Regions from separate parts of the Parabacteroides sp. HGS0025 genome, predicted to be linked through region 4. Evidence: riboswitches for the same ligand, from Rfam matches in the RefSeq annotation. Region 4 holds a riboswitch; each other region holds the start of a gene.
The links. Region 4 has a riboswitch for cobalamin ahead of HMPREF1212_RS09455 (sirohydrochlorin cobaltochelatase). Riboswitches for the same ligand answer to the same signal wherever they lie in the genome.
Positions count from the first base shown of each region.

Region 1: it holds a riboswitch for cobalamin, as region 4 does, so the genes downstream of both, HMPREF1212_RS02550 (TonB-dependent receptor) here and HMPREF1212_RS09455 (sirohydrochlorin cobaltochelatase) in region 4, are expected to answer to the same signal.
Region 2: it holds a riboswitch for cobalamin, as region 4 does, so the genes downstream of both, HMPREF1212_RS20425 (TonB-dependent receptor) here and HMPREF1212_RS09455 (sirohydrochlorin cobaltochelatase) in region 4, are expected to answer to the same signal.
Region 3: it holds a riboswitch for cobalamin, as region 4 does, so the genes downstream of both, HMPREF1212_RS23780 (porin family protein) here and HMPREF1212_RS09455 (sirohydrochlorin cobaltochelatase) in region 4, are expected to answer to the same signal.

Region 1 covers NZ_KQ033902.1:723,557-727,914, forward strand. Annotated here, with positions in the region: gene HMPREF1212_RS02535 (DUF6383 domain-containing protein) at 1-353, shown strand, start outside; gene HMPREF1212_RS02545 (O-acetylhomoserine aminocarboxypropyltransferase/cysteine synthase family protein) at 643-1,923, opposite strand; cobalamin riboswitch at 2,042-2,245, shown strand; gene HMPREF1212_RS02550 (TonB-dependent receptor) at 2,376-4,358, shown strand, end outside.
Region 2 covers NZ_KQ033903.1:834,394-838,751, reverse strand. Annotated here, with positions in the region: gene HMPREF1212_RS20425 (TonB-dependent receptor) at 1-1,440, opposite strand, end outside; cobalamin riboswitch at 1,491-1,693, opposite strand; gene HMPREF1212_RS20415 (glycoside hydrolase family 97 protein) at 1,856-3,805, opposite strand; gene HMPREF1212_RS20410 (RagB/SusD family nutrient uptake outer membrane protein) at 3,909-4,358, opposite strand, start outside.
Region 3 covers NZ_KQ033904.1:198,551-202,908, forward strand. Annotated here, with positions in the region: gene priA (replication restart helicase PriA) at 1-1,385, opposite strand, end outside; gene HMPREF1212_RS23780 (porin family protein) at 1,456-2,025, opposite strand; cobalamin riboswitch at 2,293-2,493, opposite strand; gene murQ (N-acetylmuramic acid 6-phosphate etherase) at 2,534-3,355, opposite strand; gene HMPREF1212_RS23795 (BadF/BadG/BcrA/BcrD ATPase family protein) at 3,374-4,222, opposite strand; gene HMPREF1212_RS23800 (MFS transporter) at 4,239-4,358, opposite strand, start outside.
Region 4 covers NZ_KQ033902.1:2,433,888-2,438,245, forward strand. Annotated here, with positions in the region: gene HMPREF1212_RS09450 (TonB-dependent receptor) at 1-1,701, opposite strand, end outside; gene HMPREF1212_RS09455 (sirohydrochlorin cobaltochelatase) at 1,706-2,590, opposite strand; cobalamin riboswitch at 2,699-2,894, opposite strand; gene aspT (aspartate-alanine antiporter) at 3,038-4,358, shown strand, end outside.

The sequences.
Region 1 (4,358 bases), 1.7 Mb from region 4:
CTCCGGAACGTGCTGGTTGGGTTAAGATTCAGAATGGTGTTCCTGTAATTGCAAATTATCCTGGTGGATATAAAGAAGCAATTACAGATGCAGAAATCTTTAATATTGAACCGACAACAGAAACTCCGACTGCAAATGAAGGTATCTCTACTTCAGAAGTATCTATCGTAGCAGGTAATGGTGTTATTACTATCAAGGGCGCTGCAGGCAAGACTGTTGCTATTAGCAATATCCTTGGTCAGACAATCGCTAACACAATCCTTTCTTCTGACGATGCTACAATCGCTGCTCCTGCTGGTGTTGCTGTAGTTGCTGTTGAAGGTGAAGCTGCTGTTAAAGCAATTGTAAAATAAGGATAAAAGAATAATTAAATAGAAAATAGCTTCTCTACTCTTCCCTTCGGGGAAGGGTGAGTAGCCTGTGAAGGTGAACAGATTGGAGGCTGAATTTTAGTAATAAAAATAAAATAAAGTTCATCCGTGAGTATCCCTGTGAAGGGAGAAAATGGACAAAAAACAACCCCGGTGGTATTCAGTACCATCGGGGTTTTGTTTTTAAAGAGCTCCTGGAAACGGAGTTTATTATGTTTAATAGAAAAGTCGCCTTCCATAGAAGACGGCTCCTGCTTTATCTGTTTATTTTTTACTGCTTCAACGCCTGTTCGATATCCGCAATGATATCGTCCGCACTTTCGATACCGACAGAGAAACGGATCAGGTCGGGAGCGATACCCGCTTCCATCAACTGCTCGTCAGTCAGCTGGCGGTGTGTATGACTTGCCGGGTGAAGTACACAAGTACGTGCATCTGCTACGTGAGTAACGATAGCGGCCAGCTTTAGGCTATCCATGAACTTGATGGCAACCTCGCGTCCACCTTTCAGGCCGAATGACAGTACACCACAAGAACCGTTCGGTAGATACTTCTTTGTCAGTTCGTAATACTTATTACCTTCCAGATCTGGATAATTGACCCAGGCAACCTTGTCGCAGTTCTGAAGCCATTTAGCTACAGCCAACGCATTCTTACAATGCTGCGGCATGCGCAGGTGTAACGTTTCCAGTCCCAGGTTCAGCAGGAACGCATTTTGCGGAGACTGGATAGAACCCAGGTCACGCATCAACTGGCTGGTAGCCTTGGTGATATACGCCATTTTACCGAAAGTCTTTGTGTAAGTCAGGCCATGATAAGATTCGTCCGGTTGGCAAAGACCCGGGTATTTGTCGGCATGTGCTTCCCAATCGAAGTTGCCGCTGTCGACGATACAACCACCGACAGCAGTAGCATGTCCGTCCATATATTTTGTAGTAGAATGCGTTACGATATCGGCACCCCATTCAAACGGGCGGCAGTTGATCGGAGTGGCAAACGTGTTGTCGACAACCAGAGGAACGCCGTGCGTATGGGCGATACGGGCAAATTTTTCAATATCCAGCACCATTACGCCCGGATTGGAAATCGTTTCGCCAAACAATAACTTTGTATTCGGACGGAAAGCCTTGCCGATCTCTTCTTCGCTGGCATCCTGATCGATGAAAGTACATTCGATACCCAGTTTCTTCAATGTAACGGACAGTAAGTTATAAGTACCTCCGTAGATACCGGTTGCACTTACAATATGGTCGCCAGCTTCACAGATATTGAAACAAGCGAAGAAGTTTGCAGCCTGTCCCGAAGAAGTCAACATCGCTGCAACACCACCTTCCAACGCGGCGATCTTGGATGCTACGGCATCATTTGTCGGGTTTTGCAGGCGGGTATAGAAGTAACCGCTTTCTTCCAGGTCGAACAATTTAGCCATCTGTTCGCTGGTTTCATACTTGAATGTAGTACTCTGATAGATAGGGAGTACGCGCGGTTCTCCCTTTTTCGGCTGCCAGCCACCTTGCACACAGAGGGTTGCCGGCTTGAATGAATTGCTCATATTTTTTAGGTTTGTTATGTAATTATATTCTGCTGACAAAAGTAAAGAATAGTTTGTTCCATTTATACAAATATTCGATCAATTATAAAAAATCCACTATTGTTTCAAAATAATCTGTACCTTTGTGACCGATTTTGGTGTCGCAATTCCATATCTACGGAAAAGTGATGAAAAGGGAATCAGGTGCGAATCCTGAACAGACCCGCTGCTGTAAGCTCCGCCAAAGTCTTTGGGTACAACTCAATCCACTGTTCGCAATGAATGGGAAGGACGCCCAAAGATGGAGTAAGTCAGAAGACCTGCCAGAATGATTAGTTTAAAGCTTTCGAGGAATAAGGCTGATAAACATGTAAGTAAGGACTTTACCTTTTTATCCAGGTAGTTCTGTCTATCCATGTGCGTTATTATCTTTCATCGGAAGCATCAGTAAAACAATTAATGAATTTGATGGAATGAGAGGTTTCATGCACGTGCTTTTATTATTGATTTGTTTGTTTCCTGTGTCCCTGGCTGCACAGAATAAGGTTATTTTGTCAGGTGAAGTGAAGGAAAAAGACGGTACACCGCTTCCGTTGGTCACTGTGGCTATCGAAAATACGACAGCCGGTACTTATACCAACGACCAGGGACGTTATTCACTGGCGGTAACTCCCGGTAAACAGACGCTTATCGTAACTCTGCTGGGATATAATACAATAAAGACCACAATCGATATCCGTAAAAACAGGACGATGGATTTTGTTATGGAAGAAAATTCCGTAACCCTTAACTCCGTAGAAGTATATGGTAAAACCAAAACCCAACAAGTCAAAGAAGGAGCTTTTGCCGTAAATGCGTTGGATATTAAACCGCAGGTCAATTCTTTGAAAAATATCAACGAAATGGTCAACCGGACGACCGGTATCAAGATCCGGGAAGAAGGCGGGGTAGGTTCCGATTTCGACCTGTCTATCAACGGAATGTCCGGTAACTCTGTCCGTTACTTCATCGACGGGATGCCGTTGGATGCAAAGGGGAGTGGTGTTTCGCTAGCGAACTTGCCGGTCAATATCATTGACCGGATTGAAATTTATAAAGGCGTTGTCCCTGCCAACTTGGGAGCTGATGCGCTGGGGGGCGCTATCAATATTATCACCAACCAGGATAAGAAAAACTATCTGGATGTTTCGTATGGTATCGGTTCTTTCCATACGCATAAAGTAGACCTGAATGCACAATTCGTCGAACCAAAGACCTCTTTGATCATCAAGCCGACAATCGGGGTCAATTACTCGAAGAATGATTATATGATGAAAGGGGTTGAAGTATGGGATGAAGCCAACCGTAAGTATATTTCAGCCAATCGCCGACGCTTCCATGACGACTATTTCTCCTTACTGGGACAACTGGAAGTCGGCTTCGTCAATAAGTCATGGGCCGATGCTTTCTTTATCTCCGGCTCTTATACCAAAGTGGATAAAGAATTGCAGACCGGCTCGATCCAGAGTAAGGTGTACGGTATGGCGGAACGGCAGGTCGATGCCTGGAACCTCTCTGCCCGTTACCTCAAACATAACTTTCTGGTAAATAACCTCAAGCTGAATGCATCCCTTTCCCATACCTGGGATCATTCGCTGACGGTCGATACCGCCTTCCGTAAATATGACTGGGATGGCGATTATATAGAAAGTTCACGAAATGAAATAACCGGCCGCGACCGTTCGCTCCGTCATTATAAGCGTCCGTTGACCATTGTCCGTACAAACCTGGATTACCAGCTGAACAGGAACCATTCTTTTAACCTGAATTATCTGTTGAGCCGTACAGGAAATGACCGGTATGATGAGATCGATACCGAGTTCGAACCATCGAATGATGTGTTGGCCAAACATATCCTGGGCTTGTCTTACAACCAGTCATTCTTCAACGGAAAGATGGATAATACCTTTTTCGTAAAAGACTATATCAACCATCTGAATATTCAACAGCAAGACCTGTACTGGATCACCGGTTCCCGCGAAGCTTCTTCCTCGACTAAGAACAATGTTGGTTACGGTGTCGGTACCCGTTATTCTTTTTGGGAAGAGTTGGCGTTGAAAGCTTCATTTGAACATAGTGTCCGTCTGCCGTTAGCCAGGGAGTTACTCGGTAACGGGACAACTATTTATCCGAATGTGAAGTTGAATCCGGAAAGTAGTAATAATGTCAATCTGGGAACTTATGGAAGCGTACGCTTGGCTCCCGGACATCTCTTGTATTATGAAGCCAATGCATTTTACCGGGATGTGAACGATTATATCCATGCGGTAGTCTCAGAGTCGGAAGGTATGATGCAGTATGAAAATGTTTCCAGTGTAGACATAAAGGGTGTTGAAGGTGAAGTGCGTTATAACTGGAAAGATTACCTGCAGGCAATTGTCAATTGCAGCTATCAGGATGCCCGCGATAAACAAAAG
Region 2 (4,358 bases), on a different contig from region 4:
GAAATTCTCATTATAAAGGTAGCGTACACCGACTACGGCCTGCAAGTCCCTTAAGATGGTGATTTCATCCTGTGCGAATAGGGCGAATGTGTACATGTTCTTGAAACTGATATTGTCCGACTCGCTGCTGAAGTTCTCGTTGATATATTCGATACCGGTAGAAACCTTGTTCCAGCTGTTCGGTTTGAAGATCCCTTTAACGGTGGCATTATAATATCTTGTCTTCTTACGGGTTTCTTTGTCTCCACGTTCGAAATCACCGCTTTTCAGGAAATAGTCGTATTTGGATGTATAGTTGTCGGCGAAGAAGTCGGCATCTATATAGGCTGATTTATTGATCATGTATTTGGCTCCGGCACCGTATGTATAGGTGTCGTGGAGCATGTTGTAAGTATAAGCTTGCGTCTCTTCGTAGATCGGTTTGCCGTCTTCATCCTTCTTTTTACCTTTTTTAAAATAAGTAGCCGTTTCCGGACGGCGTGTGTTGTAATTGTAGTAATTACCACGTACATAGAAGGAGAGGCGGTCGGTTGCGTTATAGGCAAAACGCTGGCTGATATTGTCGGATATGAAGCCTGTCGACATCGGGCGGCCGGTCTTGTATCCGTTCTCGTCGGTGTCGTTCACCTGCCAGTTGTCGGCTTCCCGGCGCTGGTAAGAGGTGTAGGAAGAGAATTTGCCGGAGTTGATATCTGCGTTGATGTTTTCGCTGAACCGTCCCTTGCTGGTATAATGAGTGTAGTTGGATACGTTGACCGTATTCTTGGCATCGTCGGTAATGATGTTGATAACACCGCCGATCGCGTCGCTACCATAAAGAGCGGAAGCGGCTCCGCTTAGGATTTCGATGCGTTTCACATTCCCGATGTTGATACGGGTATAGCGATCGTCGCCAGTCAGTCGTTTACCGTTTTCGAGCAGTAGCATATAATCTTCGTTCATCCCGTTCAGGCTCAGGGTCGTTCCCATGCCGTTCGTCATGGTCGTGACGTTGGGAGTGAGCTTGACCAAGGCGTCTTCGAGGCTGGTCACGTTGGCATTACCGAGGTCTTTGGCGGTAATGACCTGGATAGGAACGGGCGAGTTGCTCATGCGGCGGTGTGTTCCTGTTCCGGTTATTACTACCTGTCCGAGGTTGATATAGCTTTCGGTCATTTTAATCAGGATATCTTTTTCACCGGTATTGGCAGTATATTTCTGGGGAAGGAAGCTGACATGTGTGACGCTTAGCAGATGTTCGCCTTCCGGCAGGTTGTTGATGGTGAATTCTCCTTTCCCGTTGGTCGTGCACCCGGCCAGGCTGTGGTCTATACGGATATTGGCTCCTACCACCGGATCGTTTGTTTCGGCATTGACAACTTTACCGCTCAATGATATCTGAGCGAACATAGATACTACCATACAGCATAATAATGCCGTAAGTGAAACTTTCTTTTTCATCGAAGTTCTTCTAAGAATTAATAAAGGCTTTCCTGACCCCGGGAAAACTTGATTATTTATGTCTGACCGGCAGGTTTCCTGGCTTCACCCTGAAAAGCGCCTTCCCGTTTCCTGCAAACGAAAACAGTGGCATGAAGAGATGCTTTTCTTCGGAATGGGTGTTACAGTAGCGGGCACTGCTCCGGCATTTAACCGGATTCCCTTTTATACAGGTACGGAATGTAGCTGTATCACCAAATCGGGCGCAAAAGTAATCCTTTATTTTGTTTCTTTGATTGATTTATAAAGAAAGATTTGAAATTTCCGAAAACAGATGAGCCCAACACCAAAACTATATCTATCCGATGGATGCAGGCCTGGCATTGAGCTCATTCGTTAAGGTTGTGTTAATTAGAGTCGTATGAGGTGAAATGATTTATTTTTGAGAACTACCTACCAGTATAATACCTCCGTCAGGTATAATTTCAAGTAGGCACTCACCGTTTGTTTTAACATTAGACTCTGATATACGCGGCGAACGGTTTTTATTGTCGTCGTACTTTGTCACTTTTTGTCCGGCCAGCATGGGGAGTGTTACTTTCAGTTTCAATGTTTCTTTGCCTGCGTTGATGCCGACTACGTACCATGTCTCGGCATGACGTCGTGCCAGTACGCAGTATTTACCGGGATAACCGTCGATGAAGCAGATCTCGTCCCAGGTGGTCGGAACTTGCTTCATGAAATCGATAACGAATGCAGGAACATCTGTCAGGTTGTTAGGTGCGATGGCAAAGTTTTGTACCGGGTTCTGATAAAGTACGGCGGTGGCCAGTTGGAATATGTCTGTTGTGATACGAATTGTTCCGCCATCGTTGTTTCGGTTGTATCGCTTGTTCAGTAAAGTTCCTCCGAATTCCATGCAGCCGACCGTATTACGGATAAACGGATGCAAACAGGCGTTGAATGCTTCGTTGTCATTGAAATGTTGGTTGAAGATAAGGTTTTCGGAAGCCAGCACTGCTTCACTGCCGACATAGTTCGGATACATGCGTTCCCAACCTCTGGGTAGTGTACAACCGTGGAATATAATCATCAGGCCGTATTCGTTGGCATCTACCAGAATATCTTCATATAATTTCATGGTTTCCTGTTTGTCGCCACCGAAGAAATCGACTTTTAGTCCTTTCACGCCTTGTTCTTTCAGCCATTTCATCTCTTTATTGCGGGCAACGGAAGTGGACATCCGTTGTTTTGGGCCTTGCGGAGCATCGCTCCAGTAACCGTTGGAGTTATACCATAGGAATACATCTACATTTTTAGATTTGGCATATTTAATCAGTTCCGCCATACGTTCGTAACCTATCTTTGTATCCCACCAGTTGTCGATCAGTACATATTCGTATCCCAGAGTAGAAGCCAGGTCGATGTATTTAATCTGATCGTCATAGTTTATGCTTTCGTCCTGCCACATTACCCAACTCCAGGTGGAACGACCGAATTTATAATCCTGCGAAGGTTCGTACAATGGTTTTACGACATCGAACGGAATGGTTGTTTCCACAATCGGCTTCAGGTTATCGCCTATTGTGATAGTCCGCCACGGGGTAGCTCCGGGTAAAGCCAGTCCGGGGGTAGCTGTTCCGTTGCCGTTGTTCTCTTCCTGCGAAGGATAGGCAACTCTGTAAAGCCCGTCTTTACTCCCTTCGCTTAAATGCGAACCGCAGTACAAGCTGCTTACACCTGATTCGGAAACAAGAGCCCAGTTGTCTCCTACATGAAACAGGCAAGGAAAGGTATATCCGGCACCGTACTGGGAATGCATTCCTACCGGTTCGTCGAATGTATATTCTTCTTCGTAACTGGGTTTGGTACGTTCCCAACCGATCATCGGAGCTGACTGTGAAGACAGAAAAGTAGTTGTATGGGAAGGAAAGTCGAAGCCTGTGGCTTCTTTTTCAATTACCATACATGCTGTATGCCCATATTGAGGAAACTCGTACCGGAAGGCGATATCATTGTTGCTTACCTGAAAAATAATATCCATCTTCTTCCGGCCGGTGTTTTCGAAGGTACAGGACAGACGGTTCGCTTTATAGTGAACCTGCGAGGTTTTACAACGGTTTAATGTATATTCTTCATTTACACTTCCGGTTTCGTGTCCGTACAATGTCATTCCCCGACTGAAATCGCCGATGTTTGTAACAACGCCCAGCGGAGAGTTTTCAAGAATGACTTTCCCTTTATAGGTAACAGAATAGACAGGGGATCCTTTCTCTACCGCTACAGTGACTGTCAGGTTCTTGTCTGGTCCGGAAACGGCCATATCCTGTGCAAAAAGCGGAGATGTGGCCAGCAAAACGGCCAGGCTAATAAGAAATTTCTTCATATTGTTCTAAATTGTAGTTTGAATAAAAACGTTCGTTATTCAATAGGAAAGGGCATGCTTTGCCTTTTGAGCGGCATGCCTTTCCGTATATTTATGGGTAAGATCAATATTCCGGGTTCTGAACCAGGTTCGGATTCTTGTCGATCTCTGACTTCATGATCGGTAACCAGTACATTTTGTCCTGGAAAACACGGTTGCCGCCTACGTCGCTTCTCAAAGGACTTACCTCATAAGTCTTATGCCCGTCGGGATATTTTTTGATAGTGATGGCATGAACGGTACGGCCGAGGTACTTCGGTCCTTCTTTCCAGCGGCGTACATCGAAGTAACGGTGTTCTTCGAATACCAGCTCGATACGGCGTTCATGCTTGATGTCTTCCAGTAATTGGGTGCCGGAAGAGGTGATATCCGGCATTTGTGCACGTTGACGGATCGTGTTGACCGCTGCGCGTGCTCCGGCTTCGTTGCCTGTATGGTAGAGGGCTTCTGCCAGGTTCAGATATTGTTCGCCCAGACGCAGCCAGATCCAGTTCTTCTTGTTAGTGAAATTCCA
Region 3 (4,358 bases), on a different contig from region 4:
TCCACTAGCCCGTATTTATCGGATGTTGCATTAAAATAAGAATCGATAGAAGGAGTGGCAGAACCGAGCAACGTCTTGGCACCGTGCATACCGGCCAGCACTATCGCAGCATTCCGGGCATGATACCGGGGAGCCGGATCTTGTTGCTTATACGTATTCTCATGTTCCTCGTCTACAACAATCAAACCCAGATCCTTAAACGGCAGAAAAAGGGAAGAGCGTACTCCGAGCACCAGCATCGGGCCATTCCCATGCAGCAGCTTATTCCACACCTCCACCCGTTCGTTATCCGAAAACTTGGAATGATATACCAGCAGTTTATCCCCGAAAAGCTTTGCCAACCGTTCGGTTATTTGTGTCGTGATGGCTATTTCGGGCAACATATACAATACCTGCCGCCCCAGCTTCAGCACCTCATCGATCACCCGGACATATATTTCCGTCTTACCGCTCGAAGTAACCCCATGAAGGAGACAAACCTCTTTGGTAGTAAAGACATCATGTATCTCATTGTAAGCCTTTTCCTGTGCAGGACTTAACGGACTGAGCGGTTGCAGGCGGCAAACCGGAACCTGCAAACGTCCCACTTCCTTCTCGTAACTTTCCAGTACTCCCCGCTTCAGCAATCCGTCCAGTATGGTGGACGAACAGCCGCTGCGTTCCAGCAATTCTTTCTTTGAGACTTCCTGTACCAATGCCGGATTCAAGGCATGGCTCAAGTCCAGAAAACAAACGAGTAAAAGCTCCTGCTTCTTTGCCCGCTTAAAATCGGCAAATGCCTCCTGCAAACGTTCTTCCGTGGCATACTCCTCCGATAAACGGATGAAGGTCTGCATCTTCGGTACAAATCCCCGTTTCATTTCCTCACTCACCATCACTGCGCCGCGTGCCATCAGGGAAGCAACCACCGGAACGACATTGCGCAGGCCGGTCTTTTTTTCCAGTTCCGACACCGTTAGCTTCAAGACACCTTTAAAGGCATCCAGGACAGCCTGTTCGTTCGGCCTCAACGGGCCATCCGCTTCGTAGTCGGCATTATAGGTAACGGCTGTTTCACTTTCCAGTTTCAGGCCGGAAGGCAGGGCGGCTTTATAGACATCGCCCAGCTTACACATGTAGTAAGAGGAAATCCATTTCCAGAAACGAAGCTGCGGCCTGCGAAGCACAGGGGTTGCATCCAGCAGGGCATAAATTTCTTTCGTTTCAAAATCCGTATCGGGCTTACGCTCGTGCACATCCATTACGATAGCCGTATAATAGCGTTTCTTGCCGAAATGAACTATTACCCGGCAACCGGGAATAACGGCTGTTTCCAGATCGGAAGGAATGCTATAGGTATAGCTATTCTCCAACGGCAGGGGTAGTATGACATCTGCATATTTCATTTACGAGGTCAAAAGTAACAAAAAAGGCCGGACTGTTAAAGCCCGGCCCTGCATATCTTTCCATCTGTTATCAGAACAAGACAGCGGCTGTGATAGACCATCCGCGGTTCTTTCCTTTCAAATCGATTTTCTTTGCGCTGTAGTTATCCGTCAGTCCCAGGCCATAGTTGATACCTACCTGCAGGTGCTTGACAAGCTCCACGCCCGCCCCGAAATTCAGACCGGCACTAAAACTCTTAGCTTCCAACTGGTCGCCTACTACATCCCATATCTTATCCCCGCCTACACGGAAACCTACATACGGCCCCGCAGCCACATACGCCTTAATGATCGGCAAGCCGAATTTCCATTTCAGGTTGACCGGCACATCGATATAATCGGTTTTAAACTCGTCCGACCCTTTCTGCGAATAAAGGACGGCAGCATCCACACCTAAACCAGCCATCGGCACCATTGCTTCAATCATCGGCCCGATCTGGAAACCGGTCACATTATCTGACTTCAGATTCTTTGGCAGATTCGTAAAATGGATAGAAGAAATATTCACCCCGCCTTTAAGCCCAAAACGAATTTGGGACTGTGCAGGAATAGCCATTAACATCATCAATGCAAATAAAACAAACCCAACAATCTTCTTCATATTCTTATTCTTTATTAAATTCAGCTACAAATAAACAGACTTTTCCCATAATAAACAAATAATCCCTGCAAACTGTTCACCCGTTAAAAAGGAAAGCATGCACCGGTTACGGAGCTCATCCCGCCAGCCGATCCATGCCTCTTTTCCTAATTATTATGGCAAAATAATTAAAAACAGATAGTTAAAAGGACAGCTATACGGAAAGTTGAAGCAAGAATAGTGAAGGCTACAAATGCCTTATCTTCTCTTCCGGCCTTTCCTCGAAGCCGTCGAAATAATATGCCTTGCAGGTCTTCTGACTTACTTCCGGATCAAGCGCCTTCCCATTCTCCTTACAGAACAGTGGCAAAAGTATTGCCTGATACGTTATGAAGCTTACAGCAGCGGGACTGTTTGGGATTTTCACCCAATTCCCTTTTAATCCTTTCCTGCGAAAACAGGATCGGAACAATGCATGATGCAAATATAGAGATATTTTTAGTACAAACAGTATCCGTACCAATAAATTTTATTTATTATGGGCACGGTATTCATCTATGGCAGCCTTTACAGAACCGTACATCAGGAGCAATCGTTGCGACTGGCCGTAACTGAGTCCCAGTTCTTCCGCCACCATACGGGTTCCCCGGTCGACCAGCTTCTGGTTGGTAAGTTGCATATTCACCATCCGGTTGCCTTTGACACGTCCCAGCTTGATCATAACGGAAGTCGATATCATGTTCAGGATCATCTTCTGCCCTGTACCGGATTTCATACGCGAACTCCCGGTTACGAACTCAGGCCCGACAATCATTTCGATGGCTACGTCGGCTTCGGCAGCCATAGGCGAATCGGGATTGCTGGATATCGAAGCGGTCAGAATCCCCTGTTCGCGTGCCTTACGTAAAGCACCGATCACATAAGGGGTCGTACCCGAGGCCGCGATACCGATCACTGTATCTTTCGTGGTGACCTGATGCTCCTGCAATTCTTCCCAACCGCGGTTAACATCATCTTCCGCATTCTCCACCGGATTGCGAAGTGCCGTATCGCCACCGGCAATCAGGCCGATCACTAAGGTGGAAGGCATACCGAAAGTAGGCGGTATTTCGGAAGCATCGAGCACTCCCAGACGGCCGCTGGTTCCGGCTCCCAAGTAAAAGATACGCCCGCCCTGTTTCATCCGGGGAACGATCTGGTTTACCAGCTTTTCAATCTGAGGGATTGTTTTTTGCACAGCCAGTGCCACCTTCCGGTCTTCTGTATTTATATCTTCCAGTAATTCGCGTACCGACTTATTTTCCAGATTATCGTATAAGGACTCTTTTTCCGTTATCTTGTCAAAGGACATATTGTATATTCGTATTATTCAGTTAGTTTCAGATATACCACTATGATACCTGATCAACCCTTCCATCGGGCTTTGAATGATCGTTCCGAGCCGGATACCCAGGTCGAAAGCAATCTCTTTCAATACCGTCTGATAGTGCCAGGCAACAGAACCGGCCAGATGAACCGGCAGATCAAAATAATCGTATTGCTTCACATTCCGGGTAAAGAATGCCAGGAAACTGCGGGTCACCAACTCCCAGACAGCAGGCTCATCCAGATGTTCCAGAATAAAAGGAGAGAAACCGGCCAGGAAACGGTTAGGGAAAGGTTGACGGTACACCCTGTCCATAATCGATGCCGGAGTCAATTCATACTGCGAAAGGAACAGTTCTTTCAAAGCCGGTGGCAACTGGTCTTTCAGGACATCGCCAATCAGCAATTTTCCCAATACGGCACCACTCCCCTCATCCCCCAGGATAAAGCCCAAAGGGGAAACATTCTTCACTATTTCCTTTCCGTCATACTGGCAGGAGTTAGACCCCGTTCCCAGAATGCAAGCGATCCCGGGACGGTCGCCACACAAAGCACGGGCGGCAGCCAGTAAGTCGCTCCCCACTTCCACCGGAACAGGCAGATGCCGACTGACGGCACGCCTGATGATTTCGTTCTTTTCCGGAAAAGCACAACCGGCTCCATAAAAATGGACGGAAGAAGGTTCTACTCCTTTCAGCCCCGGCAGCAAACCGGTTTCTATTTCTTCCAGTATCTCTTCTTCCGTCTGAAAAAAAGGGTTTGTCCCCCGCGTCTGAAAGCGAAGGATATTTTCTCCGTTCTCTACCAGACACCAATCCGTCTTGGTGGAACCGCTATCGGCTATTAATATCATATTCTCTTTTTATTACTCAATCTATCGCTCTGTCTTTCCTGCCGAACGCCGGATCTATCTTCAGGAACGCAGTCACGGCCAATGTAATCAGGCAGCATCCCATCACCCACCAGAAGAAGTTGACGTACCCCAGTTG
Region 4 (4,358 bases):
CGGTTTGAATATTTCCTCGTTGTTTTTCGGATAGGAACGTAAGCCGTCACCATCGACATAGATCACGTTGTCCTGATAGAATGTACGGATCGGCTTGAAGAAGGTAGCGAATGAAGCATAGATGGAAATATTCGGACGAGGTAGGTAAACGGCTCCGAGGCGATAGGTGAACGCGGCATTATGCAAGCGGTTGTATATTGTGCGGTCTGCATCGTCATATTCCCGTTTTCCTGTCGGTGTCGGAGCATTGGCTTGCAAATAACGGAAGAAATCGCCGCGCAAGGCAACCAGGGCTTTCCAATGTTCGTTGATATCCAGCATATCCTGCACATAAATGCTATTGGAGTAATTATGCGATGGGATTGCTTTCGACATTTTACTGGTCATATATCCCATACTGTGCGGATCGTATACCGATACATGCGAGTAAAGCCCCGGGCCTTGTACATCGTTTCCCAGATCATAGCCGCTGTAGCTTACACGGTTCATCAGCGAGAAAGAATAACCGCCTATGAAATTGTGAGTGACTTCCCCTGTATTCAGCTTGCCGCTTAATTCCAGGCTGTTACTTACTGTTTTCGAGATATGCGAGAAGCGGAGCGGGTAAGACAGATATACGGTATCCAGGCAAATATATTTTTTCTTGCCGCTTTTCATATAATAATGATCGTAGATCGGATCTTCGCTTTCCAGATAATCCAGTGCTTCCGTACCGAAATAGTTGATGTCATCGTTGTAGTAAGCCAGTTTGTCGATCAGCTTGAAGCCGTTGTCGAAGGTGTGCGTGTATTGGGCAGTCACATTCCAGGCATGGTTCTTCATGAAGTCCGATTCGTTGTTGTAGCGGGCTTCACGGTTCAATCCCGGTAGTTGCTGTTGGGCGCTCAGATATTTCTGATTTGTTTTCGTATCGAAAATATCCCCCGGCATCAGGTCGGGCAAACCGATCTCCGTGCCGTAAAAGTCACGGTTGAAAGCACCGCGTACGTCCAGCACATCCTTAGCTGTCAGATCGGCGCTCAAAGCCAGGTAGCCGGAGAAACGTTTGTTCTGGTTATCGCGCCAGCCGTCCTGATCTGAGAAGTTCACGTTCGCATAATAGTTGACCGGCCCGATCAGGCGGCCGCCCATACCTACTGTGGCCTGCTTGTTATCGTAGCTACCGTAGCTGACACGTGCATTGACTGTCTGTTCCGCTTTCGGGGAAATACGGACAACGTTTAATATACCGCCGACGGCAGAGTGTCCGTAGAGAACCGAAGCCGGCCCTTTCAGTAACTCAATCGATTCGATGGCCGACAGGTCGGGGAAAGGGTAGGAGTTATTGATGGCCGAACGCTCGTCGCGCACTCCGTCTATCATCAATACGGAATGGTCGAAACCACGTACCGACAGTTGCTGGAATGCCCCGTAACTGGTTTGCATACGCACACCGGGCATAAAGCGCACAGCTTCCTGAATATCGCGGATACCCCGTAATTCCAGGCTGCTTCCGGATACTTTATTAACTGAAACAGGCAAATATTTCATCGGAACATTCAGCTTTGTTACCTGCGGAATGTTTCTTTTGGCCGTTTGTACGACAACTTCCTGGATGCTGAATGTGGTGTCCGAGAAATTGGTATATTCCTTTTTCTGTTGGGCCTGCATCGAATTGACGCAGAGGGCAGTCAACGGTAATAATGTCAAAACCTTTTTCATCTTTTCAATCCTTTTCAGTTGCGTAAGTTTTCTTTTTTTCCATGATGTCGATCATCTTATGCTTTGCAACAAAGCGGGCGTGTTCGATGAAGATATTTTGTATCTCGGGGTTCTGTCCGAGGCCTTCCATCAGGACGGAAACTTCGTAGCCATTGTCTTCCAGCTCTTTCTTCCAGTCGCCGGCAATGTCGTTGTTGGCATGGTCGCCCGCAACGAACATAAAAGGTATGAGCATAACCTTCTTCACACCGCTGGCTTTCAGTTTGGCAAGCGTGTTGTCGAATGACGGATAACCTTCGATCGTTCCGACGTGGAAGTTGGTATATCCTTTGTCTTTCAGCATATAATCGGTCATGGCATATTGGGCGGTGGAAGGAGTGTATGTTCCGTGACCGACCAGGACGGTAGCGCCTTCTTTGGCTCCTTTCTTTGCAATGGCGGCAATGACGGCTTCGTAATCTTCAGGCATGTAAAGCAGCGGATTGCCGATGCGTACGTCTTTGAATTCCTTTTCCAGGGAGGTTACATCTTTACGCAGCGATTCCATTTCCACCCCTTCGATGATGTTGGTCGACTGGATAAGGATGTGGGTGAAGCCTTCCGCTTTCAGTTGTTTCAGTGCTTCGGCCGGGTTTAGCTTTTCAATGCCGCGTGCTTTAAGGCGGCGCATAATGATCCGTGAAGTGTAGGCTTCCCGCACTTCCGTGCCTTCGAAGGCCTCACGTGCCTTCTCGTTGATGGCGTCGATAGTAAGCGCACGGGTTTCGTCGTAAGTGGTTCCGAAATGAACCATCAGGACAGCGGCTTTGTCGCCGGTTTGCATGGAGGCAAAGAAGTCGGATGACTTGAAGTTGCCTTCTTCATCGTGGGGAACGCCTGCATGTACCATAGAGATACTCATCAAACAGCCTACAAGAAGGGCTGCCAGCAGATTTTTCTTTTTCATTAAAAGAGATTTGTTTGTATGTTCATAATAGCCCTCCTGACCCCGGGAGAACGAATTAACTATATGCCTGGCAGGTTTCCTGACTTGCCCGGAAAGCGACCTTCCCGTCCTGATGCGGACAGTGGTGTGAGTATGCTTTCCTTTTATAATGGGCTTCACAGTAGCGGGCACTGTTCCGGATTCGCACCGGATTCCCTTTTATACGACAACCGGAAGTCGTCGTATCACCTAAGCGGGGGCAAAGATAGAAAATTATTTAAAAAGAACGGGATTTTATACTATCTTAATTGGTTCTCTCGGAACAACTATGTAATAGCTCCTGTTTCATTACCACAAATAAAAAACCGGACATAAAATGTCTGTTTAGTATTAACGCCAAACAATTTATATATGGAATGGTTTGTAGATTTACTCAAACACTATCCGGAGCTGGCCATTTTTCTCACACTGGCTTTCGGCTTCTGGATCGGGAAGTTTAAAATCGGGAAATTTTCGTTGGGTACCGTCACCAGTGTCCTGCTGGTCGGAGTTTTGATCGGACAGCTGCATATCGATATCGGGGCACCTATCAAATCAGTATTCTTTCTGCTGTTCCTCTTTGCCGTAGGCTACAGTGTAGGGCCCCAGTTCTTCCGTGGATTGAAGAAAGAAGGACTTCCGCAGGTGCTTTTTGCCGCACTGATGTGCCTGTTCTGCCTGTTCGTCCCTTTTCTGTTGGCTAAGCTGATGGGATACAATGCAGGGGAAGCAGCCGGGTTACTGGCCGGTTCGCAGACCATCTCCGCCGTATTGGGCGTGGCGGAAGATACGATCAATCAGGGCGGATTGAGTGCAGCGGATAAAACGTCGATGATAAACGTGATGCCTGTGGCTTATGCCGTTTCCTATATTTTCGGTACGGCCGGTTCCGCCTGGATCATGAGTGATATCGCCCCGCGTTTTCTGGGGGGATTAGCCTCCGTGAAGAAAGCCTGCAAAGAGCTGGAAGCTAAGATGGGAACTGACGACGAGAGCGATCAACCGGGCTTTATGCCGGCCGCCCGTCCGATCACCTTCCGTGCCTATAAGATCAGTAACGACTGGTTCGGTGCCGGTAAAACGGTACAGGAACTGGAAGATTACCTGGAAGCAGAGGGACGGCGTTTGTTTGTCGAACGTGTCCGTATCAATAATATCGTTTATGAGGTAAAACCCGATCTGATGCTTATGAAAGGGAATGAAGTCGTATTGAGCGGCCGTCGTGAGTTTGTGATCGGTGAGGAAAACTGGATCGGGGAAGAGGTGAACGATATCGAATTGCTGGACTTCCCGGCCGAGACATTGCCCGTCCTGATCTCGCGCAAGAAATTTGCCGGTATGACGGTTGCCCGTCTGCGTAAGGAGAAAGTGATGCATGGCGTCAGCATTAAAAGTATTAAACGGGCGGGCATCAGTATTCCCGTCCTCGCTGCGACAACCATCGATCCGGGGGATATGCTCGAACTGGTCGGTACCAAGATGGAAGTGAATGAAGCGGCAACCACTTTAGGATATGCCGATCGTCCGACCAATCAGACGGATATGGTCTTCGTAGGGTTGGGTATCTTCCTGGGGGGTGTGATCGGTTCGCTGGCACTTCATTTCGGAGATATACCTGTCAGCCTCAGTACCAGCGGCGGTGCCCTGATAGCCGGACTGGTGTTCGGGTGGCTTCGTTCCAAACATCCTACCT